2 regions of the Rheinheimera fenheensis genome follow, and region 1 is predicted to be linked to the other one. Evidence: predicted binding sites of a transcription regulator. Region 1 holds the regulator's gene; the other holds the start of a gene.
What was found. The regulator sigma-54, encoded in region 1, starts transcription at its own class of promoters, with help from an activator protein. The targets are predictions, from matches to a motif close to TGGCANGNTNCNTGCTT.
Positions count from the first base shown of each region.

Region 2: ABGI61_RS10315 (PEP-CTERM sorting domain-containing protein) is a predicted target of sigma-54. The motif match lies at 1,784-1,800, and genes of this name have one in related genera.

Region 1 covers NZ_JBDPJM010000001.1:267,859-275,094, forward strand. The annotation lists gene ABGI61_RS01060 (calcium/sodium antiporter) at 29-1,006, shown strand; gene ABGI61_RS01065 (KpsF/GutQ family sugar-phosphate isomerase) at 1,023-1,991, shown strand; gene kdsC (3-deoxy-manno-octulosonate-8-phosphatase KdsC) at 1,992-2,546, shown strand; gene lptC (LPS export ABC transporter periplasmic protein LptC) at 2,543-3,097, shown strand; gene lptA (lipopolysaccharide transport periplasmic protein LptA) at 3,087-3,572, shown strand; gene lptB (LPS export ABC transporter ATP-binding protein) at 3,569-4,291, shown strand; gene ABGI61_RS01090 (RNA polymerase factor sigma-54) at 4,341-5,831, shown strand; gene hpf (ribosome hibernation promoting factor) at 5,858-6,145, shown strand; gene ptsN (PTS IIA-like nitrogen regulatory protein PtsN) at 6,170-6,625, shown strand; gene rapZ (RNase adapter RapZ) at 6,622-7,236, shown strand, end outside.
Region 2 covers NZ_JBDPJM010000006.1:1,239-8,474, forward strand. The annotation lists gene pnuC (nicotinamide riboside transporter PnuC) at 11-574, shown strand; gene ABGI61_RS10310 (choice-of-anchor L domain-containing protein) at 609-1,499, opposite strand; gene ABGI61_RS10315 (PEP-CTERM sorting domain-containing protein) at 1,854-2,636, shown strand; gene ABGI61_RS10320 (DUF3379 family protein) at 2,683-3,381, opposite strand; gene ABGI61_RS10325 (sigma-70 family RNA polymerase sigma factor) at 3,374-4,018, opposite strand; gene ABGI61_RS10330 (HvfX family Cu-binding RiPP maturation protein) at 4,015-4,617, opposite strand; gene ABGI61_RS10335 (hypothetical protein) at 4,699-4,974, opposite strand; gene ABGI61_RS10340 (Lon protease family protein) at 5,121-7,236, shown strand, end outside.

The DNA.
Region 1 (7,236 bases):
TCGCCTGGTAACACTTAAGGAATTTGCTTTGTCGCCGCTGTTATTAGCCATTATTTTTGTTGTGGTCGGCTTGATCTTATTGATCTGGAGTGCCGACCGTTTCGTGTTTGGCGCCGCCTCTGTCGCCCGCACGGCGGGTATTTCTCCTATGGTTATTGGCCTAACCATTGTTGCCATGGGCTCATCAGCACCAGAAATGCTGGTATCAGCCAGTGCCGCCTGGCAAGGTCGCATCGATACCTCTGTCGGTAATGCGTTGGGTTCAAACATCACCAATATTTTGTTGGTTATTGGTGCAGCCGCCTTACTAAAACCTATTGCAGTGTCATCATTGACGCTAAAACGTGAATACCCGCTGTTGCTGCTTTGCACCTTACTGGGTTACTACTTTATCTCAGACAATGCCTTAACCCGAACTGAAGGCATATTACTGCTGATAGCCTTTGTTAGTTTTCTCTGTTTGCTGGTTTACTGGGGCAAGCACGCCCGTACCGATGACCCTCTGGTAGCTGAAATTAATGCCGAATTACCCGAGCCGGCGCCTCTGTTCAAAGCGATACTATGGGTAATCGCCGGTTTGGTCCTGCTGCTAGCCAGTTCGCAGTTGCTGGTGCACGGCGCCGTGACGATTGCACGCTATGCCGGCCTTAGCGATCTCGTCATAGGCCTGACAATTATTGCTATTGGCACCAGCCTGCCGGAACTGGCCGCCAGTGTCATTGGTATTTTAAAAGGTGAAGACGATTTAGCGCTTGGCAATATTATTGGCTCTAACATTTTTAATATTCTCGCTGTACTCGGATTAGGAGCTGTTATCGGTCCGGCGAGTCTGGATCCCATGGCGGCAGGTCGCGATGGCTACGTTATGCTGGGTGCCACGCTCGTCATGCTGTTAATGTCATTGCGCTTAGGAAGTATTCAACGCATTAACCGTGCTGAAGGCGCTATACTACTGGCTGCTTTTGCGGGTTATCAGTATTTACTGTTCTACAGCCTTAACCGTTAACAGACAGAGACGTCATATGCACACAGATTTTAGAAGCCGCGCTGCTGAGGTACTGAAAATTGAAGCCGCAGCGGTTGCTCAATTACAGCAGTATCTGGATGGCAGTTTTGATCTAGCTTGTCAGCTTATACTAGACAGCAGAGGTAAAACCATTGTCACGGGCATGGGTAAATCGGGCCACATTGGCAGTAAAATTGCCGCCACTTTGGCCTCTACCGGTTCGCCGGCATTTTTTGTCCACCCCGGTGAAGCCAGCCATGGTGATTTGGGTATGCTGACCCGCGATGATGTCGTCATTGCTATTTCGAACTCCGGTGAAACTGCCGAAGTGTTAACCATAGTGCCGGTGATTAAACGCCTGGGCATAAAACTTATTGCCATGACCGGCAACCCGGCGTCTACCCTGGCTAAGCTGGCCGATGCCCATCTGTGTGTAAAGGTAGAACAAGAAGCCTGTCCACTGGGCTTAGCCCCCACGGCCAGCACCACAGCAACGCTGGCGATGGGCGATGCCTTAGCGGTGTCTTTGCTCGATGCACGTGGTTTCTCAGCAGACGATTTCGCCCTGTCACATCCTGGTGGTAGTCTGGGACGCAAATTGCTGCTGCGGCTTGAAGATATTATGCATCGTGGTGAAGAGCTGCCCGCGGTGCCGAGCAGTGCCACGATTAAAGATGCTTTGCTGGAGATTTCGAAAAAAGGCTTGGGCATGACCGCGATTACCGAGCCCGATGGCCGTCTGGCCGGCATATTCACCGACGGCGATTTACGCCGATTGCTGGATTTACGGATCGACATTCATAGCAGCCAGATTGCTGAAGTGATGACCAGAAACTGCATTACAGCCAATGCACAAATGTTAGCAGCTGAAGCGCTGCAAATTATGCAGCAGAAAAAAATTAACGGTCTTATTATAGTCGATGAGCACAAAGTCCCGGTAGGCGCGATGAATATGCATGACCTGTTACGTGCCGGAGTAATGTAAATGTCCCTGTTTAGCGATCTATACCAAAGAGTTAATCAGTCGCTTTTAGAGCGCGCTAGCCAGGTAAAACTGCTGATTTGTGATGTTGATGGTGTATTTTCTGATGGCCGTATTTACCTTGGCAACAATGGCGAAGAGCTAAAAGCCTTTCACACCCGCGATGGCTACGGCATTAAAGCACTGCGTCAGGCCGGCGTCGAAGTCGCGGTAATTACCGGTCGCAACTCTGCCATTGTGCAGCAGCGCATGACGGCACTGAGCGTACAGTACATTTATCAAGGCCAGGAAAATAAGCTGGCGGCTTTTGAAGAGCTCCTGCAAAAATTGCAACTTAACGCCGCCAATGTTGCCTATATCGGCGATGATCTGGCCGACTGGCAGGTGATGCAACACTGCGGCCTGGCGGTAGCAGTGAAGGATGCTCACCCTTACCTGGTAAAGCATGCCGGTTATGTTACCAGCTTAAACGGTGGCTTTGGTGCGGTCAGAGAGCTGTGTGATTTACTGCTCATCAGTCAGCAGAAATTTGGTTTGTTCGACGGAAGCAGCGCATGAGAAAACTGCTGACCTTGGTGGTCCTGGCATTAACTGCAACAGCACTTTACCTCTGGTTTGAACCGGCAGAGCTGACAGACCCGCTAAAGACCGATCAAGAGCTGTTGCCTGATTATGTCGCGCAAAACGTTACCCGAAGGCTATACAACGCCGAGGGCTATCTGGCTGACACTGTCAGTGCAGAGCGGCTTGAGCATTTTGCCCAACTCGGTTTTACCCAGTTTGAACAGCCAGTGTATACCCTGTACAACGCACAGCAGCAGCCAAACTGGCGTGCCAGCAGCCGCTATGCAGTGTGGTTTCCACAGGATAAGATCATTCTGGAGCAGCAGGTACAAATTGTCAGTCAGCAACAAAACGAATTGATTCAACGTATTGAAACCGAGCAACTGGAAATGTTGTTTCCCAGCAATGCCTTGATTAATAATCACCCGGTTAGAATTCAGGGTCAGGGGTTTTATATTCTCGGCAACGGTATTAACGCAGACCTGAAAAGTAAAACCTTCCAGCTATTACAGCATGATAAAACGGTATATCAGAATGAAAACTAAGTTTTTTTTAGCATTATGTTTTGGCTGCGCCAGCCTGAGCGCCGCCCAACCAGACTACAGCCAGCAGATTCAAATAGACGCCGACCAACTGGTGTCGGTAGAGGAAAACATCCTCACCTACCGCTCTAACGTGCTGATAACGCAAGGTTCTTTACAAATGAAAGCCGATCAACTGGAAATTGATGCCAGTGCCGGCAAGGGTAAAGAGGTGTATACCGCAACCGGCAGCCCGGTAAGTTACTCACAGCAACTGGATAACGGCCAGCCGGTAACCGCTACGGCAGCGCAAATGCGTTACGAGCCTTCCAGCCGCACCCTGACGCTGAGCGGCGATGCCGAACTGACACAAAGTGGCAGTGTAGTAAAAGCCTCGGTTATCCGCTATAACGTCGAGAAAAAGCAGCTCAGTGCCGAAAGTAACGACTCTAAGCGGGTCACCACCATTTTTACGCCAGAGGAAAAGAACAATCCATGAAGTTAGTCGCCTCACATCTGGCTAAAAGTTATAAAGGCCGGCAAGTCGTAAAGGATGTCAGCCTGTCGGTGAACGCCGGCCAGATTGTTGGCTTGCTCGGCCCAAATGGGGCCGGTAAAACCACCACCTTTTACATGATTGTGGGTTTGGTGCCCTCTGATAAAGGCCATATCAGCCTTAATGAACAGGACATTACCTTCAGCCCAATCCACGAGCGGGCACGTTGCGGTATCGGCTATTTGCCACAGGAAAGCTCTATTTTCCGCAAGCTTAGCGTGTACGATAATTTATTGGCTATTTTGCAAACCCGTAAAGACTTAAGCCGCACCCAACGGGAGGAAATTGCCGACGATTTACTCGAAGAGTTTCATATCGGCCACATCAAACATAGCTTGGGCATGAGCTTATCCGGTGGCGAGCGGCGCCGGGTAGAAATTGCCCGCGCTCTGGCGGCTAATCCGGCCTTTATCCTGCTGGACGAGCCCTTTGCCGGTGTTGACCCTATTTCAGTATTAGACATTAAAAAAATTATTCAGCACCTGGCGCAACGGGGCATTGGGGTACTGATTACCGACCATAATGTGCGTGAAACCCTTGATGTGTGTGAAATCGCCTACATTGTCAGTCATGGCGAGCTGATTGCCTCCGGTGCACCACAAGACGTGCTGGCTAATCAGAAAGTACGCGATGTATACCTTGGCGAGCAATTCAGGCTATAGTTAGCAAAAAACAACAACAGCGTGTGATTCAGGAGAACGGTAGAAGTAGATGAAACCCTCTTTGCAACTTCGCTTAGGACAGCAGCTAACCATGACGCCACAATTGCAACAGGCAATTCGCCTGTTACAGTTGTCGACGATAGAGTTGCAGCAGGAAATTCAGGAAGCGCTAGACGCTAACCCCTTATTGGAAGCCGAAGACGAATTCGACAGCTTTAACCCTGAACCCAAAGAGCACATCGACCTATCTGACACCAAAGCGGCCGACGTCGATCATAATCCGGATGACAGCTTTGAACCCAGCGAGCCTGACAGCAGCGAGGCGATGACCGAGCAAAATATTCAGGAAGACTTACCGCTGGACAACAACTGGGATGATTTGGTTAGTGCAGAACCGGTCAGTGCCGGTAGCGCCGGCAATCCGGATGACGATTATGTCTATCAGGGTGAAACCAGTGAAACCCTGCAGGATTATTTGCGCTGGCAAATGCAGCTTACACCCTTTACTGACACCGACCGCGCCATCGCCGAGATTATTATTGAAGCCATCGATGACAATGGCTTATTAACCATCAGCTGCGAAGATATTCTCGACTCACTCGGCTTGCCAGAGGTAGAAGCCGATGAAGTAGAAGCCGTAATCAAACGCATTCAGTTATTTGACCCGGTTGGCGTAGGTGCCCGTTCGGTGCAGGAGTGTTTGTTGGTACAGCTACGTCAATTCGATCCGGCCACTCCCTTTCTCAGTGAGGCGCAAAGCCTGATCCGAGACCACACTGAATTTTTAGCCAATCGTGACTTTCGTTCTTTGATGCGGGTGACTAAACTCAAAGAGGATGAACTGAAAGAAGTGATGCGGCTGATCCACAGTTTAAACCCAAGGCCCGGCGCTGATGTGATACGACAAGAACAGCAGTACGTGATACCGGATGTGAGTGTGACTAAGGTAAAAGGTCGCTGGCAGGTTGAGCTAAACCCGGACGCGATGCCAAAAGTGCGCATTAACCAGCAGTACGCGGCGATGTCAAGAACAGCCCGAAATGCGTCCGACAGCCAGTTTATACGTTCACATCTGCAGGAGGCTAAATGGTTTTTAAAGAGTCTGGAAAGCCGTAACGAAACTTTATTAAAAGTGGCCAATTGTATTGTGCAACAACAGCAGGCCTTTTTTGAGCATGGTGAAGAGGCCATGAAGCCGATGGTGTTGAATGACGTAGCAGAAATGGTTGGCATGCACGAGTCCACCATTTCCCGGGTTACCACCCAAAAGTATATGCACACACCCAGAGGGATCTTTGAACTTAAATTCTTTTTTTCCAGTCATGTTAGTACAGAGAGTGGCGGTGAATGTTCGTCAACTGCCATAAGGGCGTTTATTAAAAAATTAGTGGCGGCGGAAAACCCGGCCAAACCGCTGAGTGACAGTAAGATGGCCGATATTTTGCTGGAGCAAGGAATTAACGTAGCACGACGCACCATTGCCAAATACCGTGAATCGCTGTTTATTCCACCGTCAAATCAACGCAAGACCTTGCTGTAAATAAGCCTAAAAGAAGGAATATGTCTATGCAAATCAATCTAACTGGTCGCCATGTTGAAATTACTGAAGCCTTAAAAGAGTACGTGGACAGCAAGTTTGCTAAGCTGGAACGCCATTTTGATCATATAAACAATGTACATGTGATCCTAAACGTGGAAAAATTGAAACAGATTGCTGAAGCCAAGCTCCACCTGAACGGCGGTGAAGTTTTTGCGGTTTCTGAAGATGAAAATATGTATGCCGCTATCGACCAGCTGATAGATAAACTCGATCGCCAGGTGATTAAGCATAAAGAGAAAATAGCCCGACACTAACCTGACATGATGAATCTAACTGCAATGCTTGCTGAGAACTGCACTAAAAGTGCAGTTCTTTTTAATAGCAAAAAACGGATCCTCGAGTACATTGCCGAGCTGGCGCATCAACAGCTGCCTGACATGACCGAGTACAGTATCCTGGAAGCCCTGATGACACGGGAAAAGCTTGGCTCTACCGGCATCGGTGGCGGTATCGCCATACCGCACGGCAAATTAAAGTCCGTGACCCAGCCGGTACTGGTCTTTGTGGTCAGTAAAGAGGCCATCCCCTTTGATGCAATAGACAATCAGCCGGTAGATATTTTTTGCGCTATTTTAATACCCGAAGAACAATGTCAGGCGCACCTTAGTACCTTAGCGGGTATCGCCAAGCTGTTAAGCCAGAAAGAACTCACAAAAAAAATCCGCCATGCTCAGACAAATCAGGAGTTGTACAAGCTGTTGGTGGATTACAGCACAGTGGATACCGACAAATGAAGCTGCTGGTAGTCAGTGGTCGTTCCGGCTCAGGCAAATCTGTCGCGCTGAGGGTGATGGAAGACCTAGGCTACTACTGTGTCGACAATATTCCGGTTAATTTGCTGCCTACGCTGGCGACCACTGTTATGGGGCAGTATGAGCGTGTTGCCGTAAGCATAGACGTGCGGAACCTGCCACAAGACCCCAATGAGCTGTCTGAGATTCTGTCTTACCTGCCACGCAAACTCGACCTGACCATTCTTTACCTGGATGCCGATCACGCCAGCTTAATTAAGCGTTTTAGCGAAACACGCCGGTTACACCCGCTGTCGCATCAGGCCATGTCGCTGGATGAAGCGATACAGCGCGAGCAGCAGCTGTTAGACCCTATATCCAGCCGGGCCGACCTCTATATTGATACCACCGACTTGAATGTGCATCAGCTGGCAGAACAGCTGCGTGAGCGCATTTTGGGCCAGAAAACCGGCCGCTTGGTGATTTTGTTTGAGTCTTTTGGCTTTAAATACGGTATCCCGAAAGACGCCGACTTTGTCTTCGACGCGCGCTTTTTACCTAACCCCCATTGGGAGCCTGATTTAAAGCCACTCACCGGGCTTGACCAACCGGTA
Region 2 (7,236 bases), on a different contig from region 1:
GGACACTCGCATGAACCAACTGTATCTGGAATATGCCGCCAATGGCTTTTACTTGTTGGCGGTGTTTTTAGCGGCGCGTAACAGTATTCACACCTGGTGGCTTGGCATCATTGGCTGTGCCTTATTTTCGCTACTGTTTTATCAGGTAAAACTGTATGCCGAAGTGCTGCTGATGCTGTTTTTTATCGCCACCAACGCCATTGGCTGGTACCAGTGGGGCAGGGCGAGTGGGGTAAAACAGATAACCGATACCGCCTTAACACGCTTGTTGGCCTATGCCGCGCTGGCGCTGGTGGTCACAGTGTTATACGGCTTTATGCTGCACCGTTTAACCGATGCTTATGCGCCCTTTGTTGACTCGGCTATTTTAATGTTCAGTATTATTGCGCAGTTTTTACTGATGAACCGCAAACTGAAAACCTGGTGGTTCTGGCTTATTGTAAACACCCTGGCGGTGCCGCTGTACTTATCGCGTGAGCTGCAGTTAACTGCCATTGTGTATGCTGGTTTTTGGTTTAACGCTTGGTATGGCTGGTATCAGTGGCGGCGTTTACTAAAAACAGCGGCGCAATAACGGCCGCCGCTGTCTTCGTTATTACTTTGTACTATTAACGCTTGCTTTTGCGGCGCATGGCAGCAAACAAGCCCAGACCCAGCAACGCCAGCGTGCCCGGGGCTGAAACCGGGTTAGGCGGGTTGTTTACCCCACCGGTGTTTGCAACCACAGCCCGCATGTTCGATAACCAGACACCACTGTCATAAATGCTGTCTGACGTATCAGCAATAGCAATTTTTATGGTGTGGGTGGTTAACGATGTATCCAGCAAGCCGACCAGGTTTAACAGGTTGCTAAAACCATCGTACTCCAGGTCATAATCGCCCTGTGAGTTGTCATTAAAGTTGCCGGCATTGACGCCTGTTACAAAAGACACCAGGCTGCTGTCCGGGAAAAACGCATAGTTAATACCGTCAACAAAAATACCCAGCACGTCAGTTACCGCTTGATCAGGAAACTCTTCAGAGCCAAAGATAAAATCCAGGCTAATGGCATTAAAACCAGCGGCTACCGAGAACTGAAATTCCAAAAAGTTAACATCGTTGGTGGTGGTGCTGGGCGCGCCATTGGCGGCTAATAGGGCTGACAAGTCGGCATCGCTGCCGGTGCCTGTGCTAAAACCCAGGCTGGACGATGTGTTGCTGTTTGACAAATTTGCGGTACCGGTGCTTAAGAAGATACCATCATCGATACCAACCGAATGTACACCGTTACTAAACAGCGCGCTTTGATAGATGGCGGATTGCGCACTGGCGGCATCGTTTAACACGCCCTGAAAGACCTGGCTGCCATCAAATACTGAAATGCCCGCACCCACCAGTGCATTGGTCATTTCGCTGGCAGCATTGTTGACTGATGTCATGACATCCAGACCAATTACTGCAGCTTGTGCCGGCAGTATGGCAGCAAAGCTCAGTGCCGCCGCTAAATTCCTAAGTTTCATTAATTATCTCCATATTATTGCTGATTGTTATAAAAGGCATTAAAGCCTGCGGCTGCTAGCAAATAATATGCCTTAAGACTGTGATTTGTAACGACTTGAAAAATATAGAAATATGTTCATTTGATTTACTGTGTTGAGGGGTAATGTAAAAAAATATGACGTAATTTAATTAATTTGTTTAAACTTTAGTCAATGTTGTGGTTGCTGTCAGCTTTTTTTGCATCAACAGACGTTATCTGTAACGGGTTTATTTTATATTGTTGATTATTATAGGTATTTTATGTAGGCGTGGTTCTTGCTTAAGCCTCTCTGCCAAAAAAGATGGTAACCAGTTGATTTTTCACGGAGTGAAGTATGAAGTTGTTGAAGTCGTTGTTTTGTGCCGCCGGCTTGATGTGTTCAGCTGCGGCGACTGCCGGTCCTATTTTAATTATTAACGGCGCTGATCAAACCACAGAAGTGGGTACCACCAGTGCATTAACCGCCAATCTGCAAGCGCTACATGAAGCAGTGGGCAACACCGTTACTATCAGCAATAATTTGCTGGCTGATCTCTCAGGTTATGCTCAGGTATGGGATGTACGCTTTTTTAACGCGGCAGCGCTAGACGCCGCGGCGCAAAATATCTATCTGGATTATTTAGGTAACGGTGGCGGCCTGTTCTTAATGGGTGAAAACGATAATTTTATGAGTCGTAATAACTCGATTTTATCGTTAATTAATCTGCTGGGCGGTGGCGCTCTGGGCTTTTCAGGTTGTTACGACGGTGTGCAAATGGTGCATGAACCCTTTACCGGTCCTAATACGGTAAGTCAGGTAAATTATGCTGCCTCGGGTTGTTACACCAACCACGGCAACGGCGAGTGGATCACCTCTCGCGCCGATGGCTCTATGGGCGCCGGTGTGGCGTTTGGTGTTGGTAGTTTAACCAATGCTATGGCTGGCGCGCTGACCACTATCCTGGACGTGAATTTTATGATGAATCAATTTGACGTGCCAAATTCACAACAACTGACGAAAAATCTGATCAGTTATGTCGGTGCTCAGGTTGACCCAAGTGATGTACCAGCACCGGCCAGTGTGCTGTTGTTTGCTGCGGGTTTAGCTGCGCTGCGTCTGCGTAAAAGCCGCGCCTGATAAAACGCATGGTTTTGCGATAAAACGGCCCGGCAGGGCCGTTTTTTTACGCTGAAAACACCAGTTTACGTTGTAACTTGGCAGGCAGTTGTTGCAGATCAGCAGGGTTGTCACTTACTACCACCACATTGGCATTGAGCATTGCCAGTGTCAGCCCCTGATAGTGCTGATCGGTAAAGTGTGGTGAGGCTTTCAGATCTGTGTCTTTGGGTATAACAAAAATAGTGGCGTAGCCGCTGGCTGTCTTCACCGCCAGATGCAGCGAACGCACACCCTGAAAGGTACAATAGCGGGCGTAAATAATCTCGTCCTGCCACTCTTGTAAGTTGGCACCAAAGTCAGCCAGTTTCAGGTTTACCTCTTCAAGCGGCTGCGCCTGGGCATGAGACAGTAAATAATCGTGTTCATGGTAAACATGGGCTAATGCATGGCTGCCGATATCGCTGGTGTAACCATGGTGATACCCATTAAGCCCCAATACTGAAATCAGGGCGACACTTGCCGCTAAGGCCAGCGGTGTTAACCAGCGCCAACGGCGTTTTTGTTGCTTTGGAATTTGCATTAGCTGCTCGGCCAGCATAGGCGGTACCGGTATTTGCAGCGCATCTTCTAAGGCGTGTTGTTGCTGCTGCAGTTGTTGGGCAAATTGACGCAAATCAGCATCTTTCGCAAGCGCCTGTTGTAGCGCCGGGTGCTGACTATAAGGGTCGGCCAGTAATAAACGGCGTAATTCGGTATTAGTCATGGTGACGCTCTCCTGATACATCCAGGCTGGCCCGCATTAATTTACGGGCGCGAAATAAACGGGTGTTCACGGTATTGACATTCAGTTGAAGCAGGCTGGCGATCTCGTCACTGCTAAAGCCGCCTAATGCTTGCAGCACCAAGGGTTCGCGGTACTCTTCGGGTAACGCCGCCAAATGCTGGCGCACAATCTGGTTGTCGTATTGTTGCTCGGCACTGCTTTGCACCGTATCGGCCAGACTATCCTGCTCGGCGCCGTCGTCGTAATCAAATTGCTTACGCTCAAAGCGGCGGGCGTTTTCCCGGCGTAAGATAGTAATAAGCCATGCTTTAGCGGCATTTGCGTCCAGCAGGCTGTCCAGGCTTCTCCAGGCGCGTAAAAAGGTTTCCTGCACCAGATCCTGGGCAATGTCCGCATCTTTACATAACCAGTAACCGTAGCGATACAGATCGGCATGGTAGTGCTTAACCAGCAATTCGTAGCGTTTGGCTTTATTGTCGCCAAGCGTAAACACGGCAGCGCTTGGCTGGTTCTGAGTGGTGTGGTCGGGCATTGGCGCCGTTTTACTCTGTACGTTAGTGGTGTTCAGACTAGCTTTATTTGCCCTGCCTGGCAAAAAATGCAGGCTACCCATCATGATGCTCCGCCATAGACGCGCTGCTTAACATAATAATCCAGGCTGGTGTAGCGGCCACCACCGGTAAAAAACAGGCTAACCAACATAACAAAATAGGTGGCAGCAAATTCAATACCGTTGTTTAAAATCACAAAACTACCATTGCGGGTGAGCCAGGCGTAATTACCATGTTGCTGCAACAGGTGTTTCGCGGCCTGAAGTTGCTCAGTAGATTCTATTACCCGCTCGTTTGCCAGCCAACTGCTGCTGTCGGCAATCGCTAGCCAGCCGTTAGGCCAATGCACAGCAAAAATGGCCACCAGCATGGTCACCATAAGGGGTATGCTAGCCAGCCGGGTGAATAAACCCATTAGCAACAACACTGCCCCCAGCGTTTCTGCGGTTATTGCCAATATGGTTAACAGCATTGGCAGGGGTAAACCCAGCCCCCATTCGGTATTGCCAAACCAGGCTACCGTGTCGTCAAAGTGCTCAAGCTTGTTAAAGCCCGCTTGCAGTAACACGGGGGCCAGATATAGGCGCAGAAGTAAAGGTGCTAATCCGGCTAGCGCCTGGCTGCGATTGACCATAGTTTGATAAAAAGAAAAAACCGCCGGCATCTTAATGCTCCGTTAAAACAACAGAACATAAGAACGGCGGTATGATGGTTATCTTTCAGCGCTGTGCGTAAATAGTTGCGGTTAGTGAACGCGATATAGCCGGCAGAAAAAGTCGATGACTGCATCCGCGTCCAGGCTGGAAAAGCGTACTTTGCGTTTAGCCATAATAGCCTCGCCCAGTGTTTTTAACGTGTGTTCCAGTGGTAAACCACAAGGGCGCTCCAGCTCATGATCGGCAAACAGGAAGTTTAGTGCTGCACTGGTGTAAGATTTGCCAGGCGTTAATGACACCAGCTCAAGCTCTTGTAGCCGTACGCCCAGGTTGCGAATTTTCTGTAAGCGGTATGTCTCGTTCATGATTGGCCCCGTGTACTGTTTGCCTTGATACTTACTGTATCGACGGGGTGGGGGAATTCTTTAATCAAACAGCGAAATTGACCAGCACAGCGGCGCTGGTTTTTGCTAGTATAGCGGCAATAATTGCAGGTTTTACTAGGTAATGCATGACTCATCACCCACATCCGCTGGCACTTACGCTACCCCAACTTGGGCCTCAGCTGGACGCTAAACTGATTAAACAAGCGCTGGACGCTAACACACTGGTGCCGGCCTTTATCGGGCAGGACAGAGCCAAGGCGGCGCTGGCGTTTGCTATCGGTATGGATATGCCCGGTTACAACCTGTATGTAATGGGGGAGCCGGCGCTAGGCCGTTTTACGCTGGTGCAGGATATATTACAGCAAGCCGCCAGTGAAAAAGCCACGCCAGATGAATGGTGCTATTTAAACAATTTTGATGACGAGCGTGTACCCAACACGCTGCGGCTGTTGCCGGGTGAAGGCAAGGTACTGGTTAAGAAGATTGAAGCCTTAATTGACGAGTTGCTCGACACCTTCCCGGCAGCCTTTGATAACCCGGGTTATCAGCGCAAGAAAAAAGCCATTGCCCGTGCCTTTGATGATAAATACGAACTGGCGCTGGAATTGGTAGAGAAAAAAGCGCTGGAAAAAAACGTCGTGTTGTATGAAGAAAACGGCGCGGTCAGCTTTTCACCGATCATTGACGGCAAACCGCTTGATGATCAGGAGTTTAGTAAGTTAACCGAAGAGCAGCGGCAGTACTTTTACGGCCTGGTGGGCGAGCTGGAAACCATTTTAAATGAACAGCTACTAGAGTTGCCGCAGTGGAAGCGCGAGTTATCGGAAAACCTGCGCGCGCTGCGTAAAGACACCATAGAGCAGGCGATAAAACCGCTGCTAAAACAGCTGGAGCACGACTATGCAGCTGAACTGGGTGTGCTGCGATATGTGCGAGAGATGCGCAGCCATCTGGTAAAAGCCGTGCTGGAACTGATGCCGGATGAGTCGGAAAGCGAAAAGCAGGAAGAGAGCGATAACCGCGAAATTTTTGTCGAAGAGTTTGTGCCTAACGTGTTGGTGCATCATGAAAGTATGTCGGGTGCGCCGATTATTTTTGAGCCCAGCCCCAGCTACGGCAACCTGTTTGGCCGTGTTGAGTACAACTCCAGCAGTGGCTCGCTGTATACCAACTACCGCATGATCCGCCCCGGTGCGCTGCACCGTGCCAACGGCGGCTACTTAATCTTAGATGCCGACCGTCTGCTAACCCAGCCACAGCTGTGGGATGCGTTAAAACTGGCGCTAAAATCCGGTGAGTTACTCATTGATACCCTATCAGACCATGCGGTGACTAACTCGACCATTATTACGCCCAAGGCGATACCGCTAAATGTAAAGGTGGTACTGCTTGGCTCACGCGACCTGTATTACCTTATTCAGGACGTGGATGATGAATTTAACGAGCTGTTTCGTGTGTTGGCCGACTTTGAGCATTATCTGCCGTATAACGCCCAGACCCTAAGCTATATGGCGATGCAAATTCGCGAACAAATGCAGCTGTTAAATATCGACGAGCTGACCGCCAGCGGGTTTCGCCAGTTGCTTAGCTTCAGCTTTCGCCAGGCTGAGCACCAGCGCAAATTATCGGCCCGCTTTGCCGATGTATTAGAGCTGGTGCGCGAAGCCTGTTATTACGCCGGCCAGCAGCACAGCAACAGCTTAACGGCAGAGCATGTGCAACAGGCCTTAAAAGGCAAGCAGTACCGCACCGGGCGTATAAGTGAAGCTTTCTTAGAAGATATTCAGGAAGGGCAGATTTTAATTGATACCGACGGTTTGGCGGTGGGTAAAGTTAACGGCTTAACCGTGTTGGAGATAGGTGATACCGCCTTTGGTACGCCGGCGCGCATTAGTGCCACGGTGTTTGCCGGCTCCAGTGGCGTGATAGACATTGAGCGCGAAGTGGAATTGGGTAAAGCCATCCACTCTAAAGGGGTACTGCTGTTAACCGGTTATCTGGGCGCCAAATATGCGCGCAATTTCCCGCTCACCCTATCGGCCAATATTGCCATGGAGCAAAGCTATGGCCATATTGACGGTGACAGTGCATCGCTGGCGGAAGTGTGCGCGCTCATATCTGCCATTACCGATATCCCGATTAAACAAAGCCTGGCGGTTACCGGCTCGATTAACCAGCATGGTCAGGTGCAGTCGATTGGCGGGGTGAACGAAAAAATCGAGGGCTATTTCCGCTTATGCC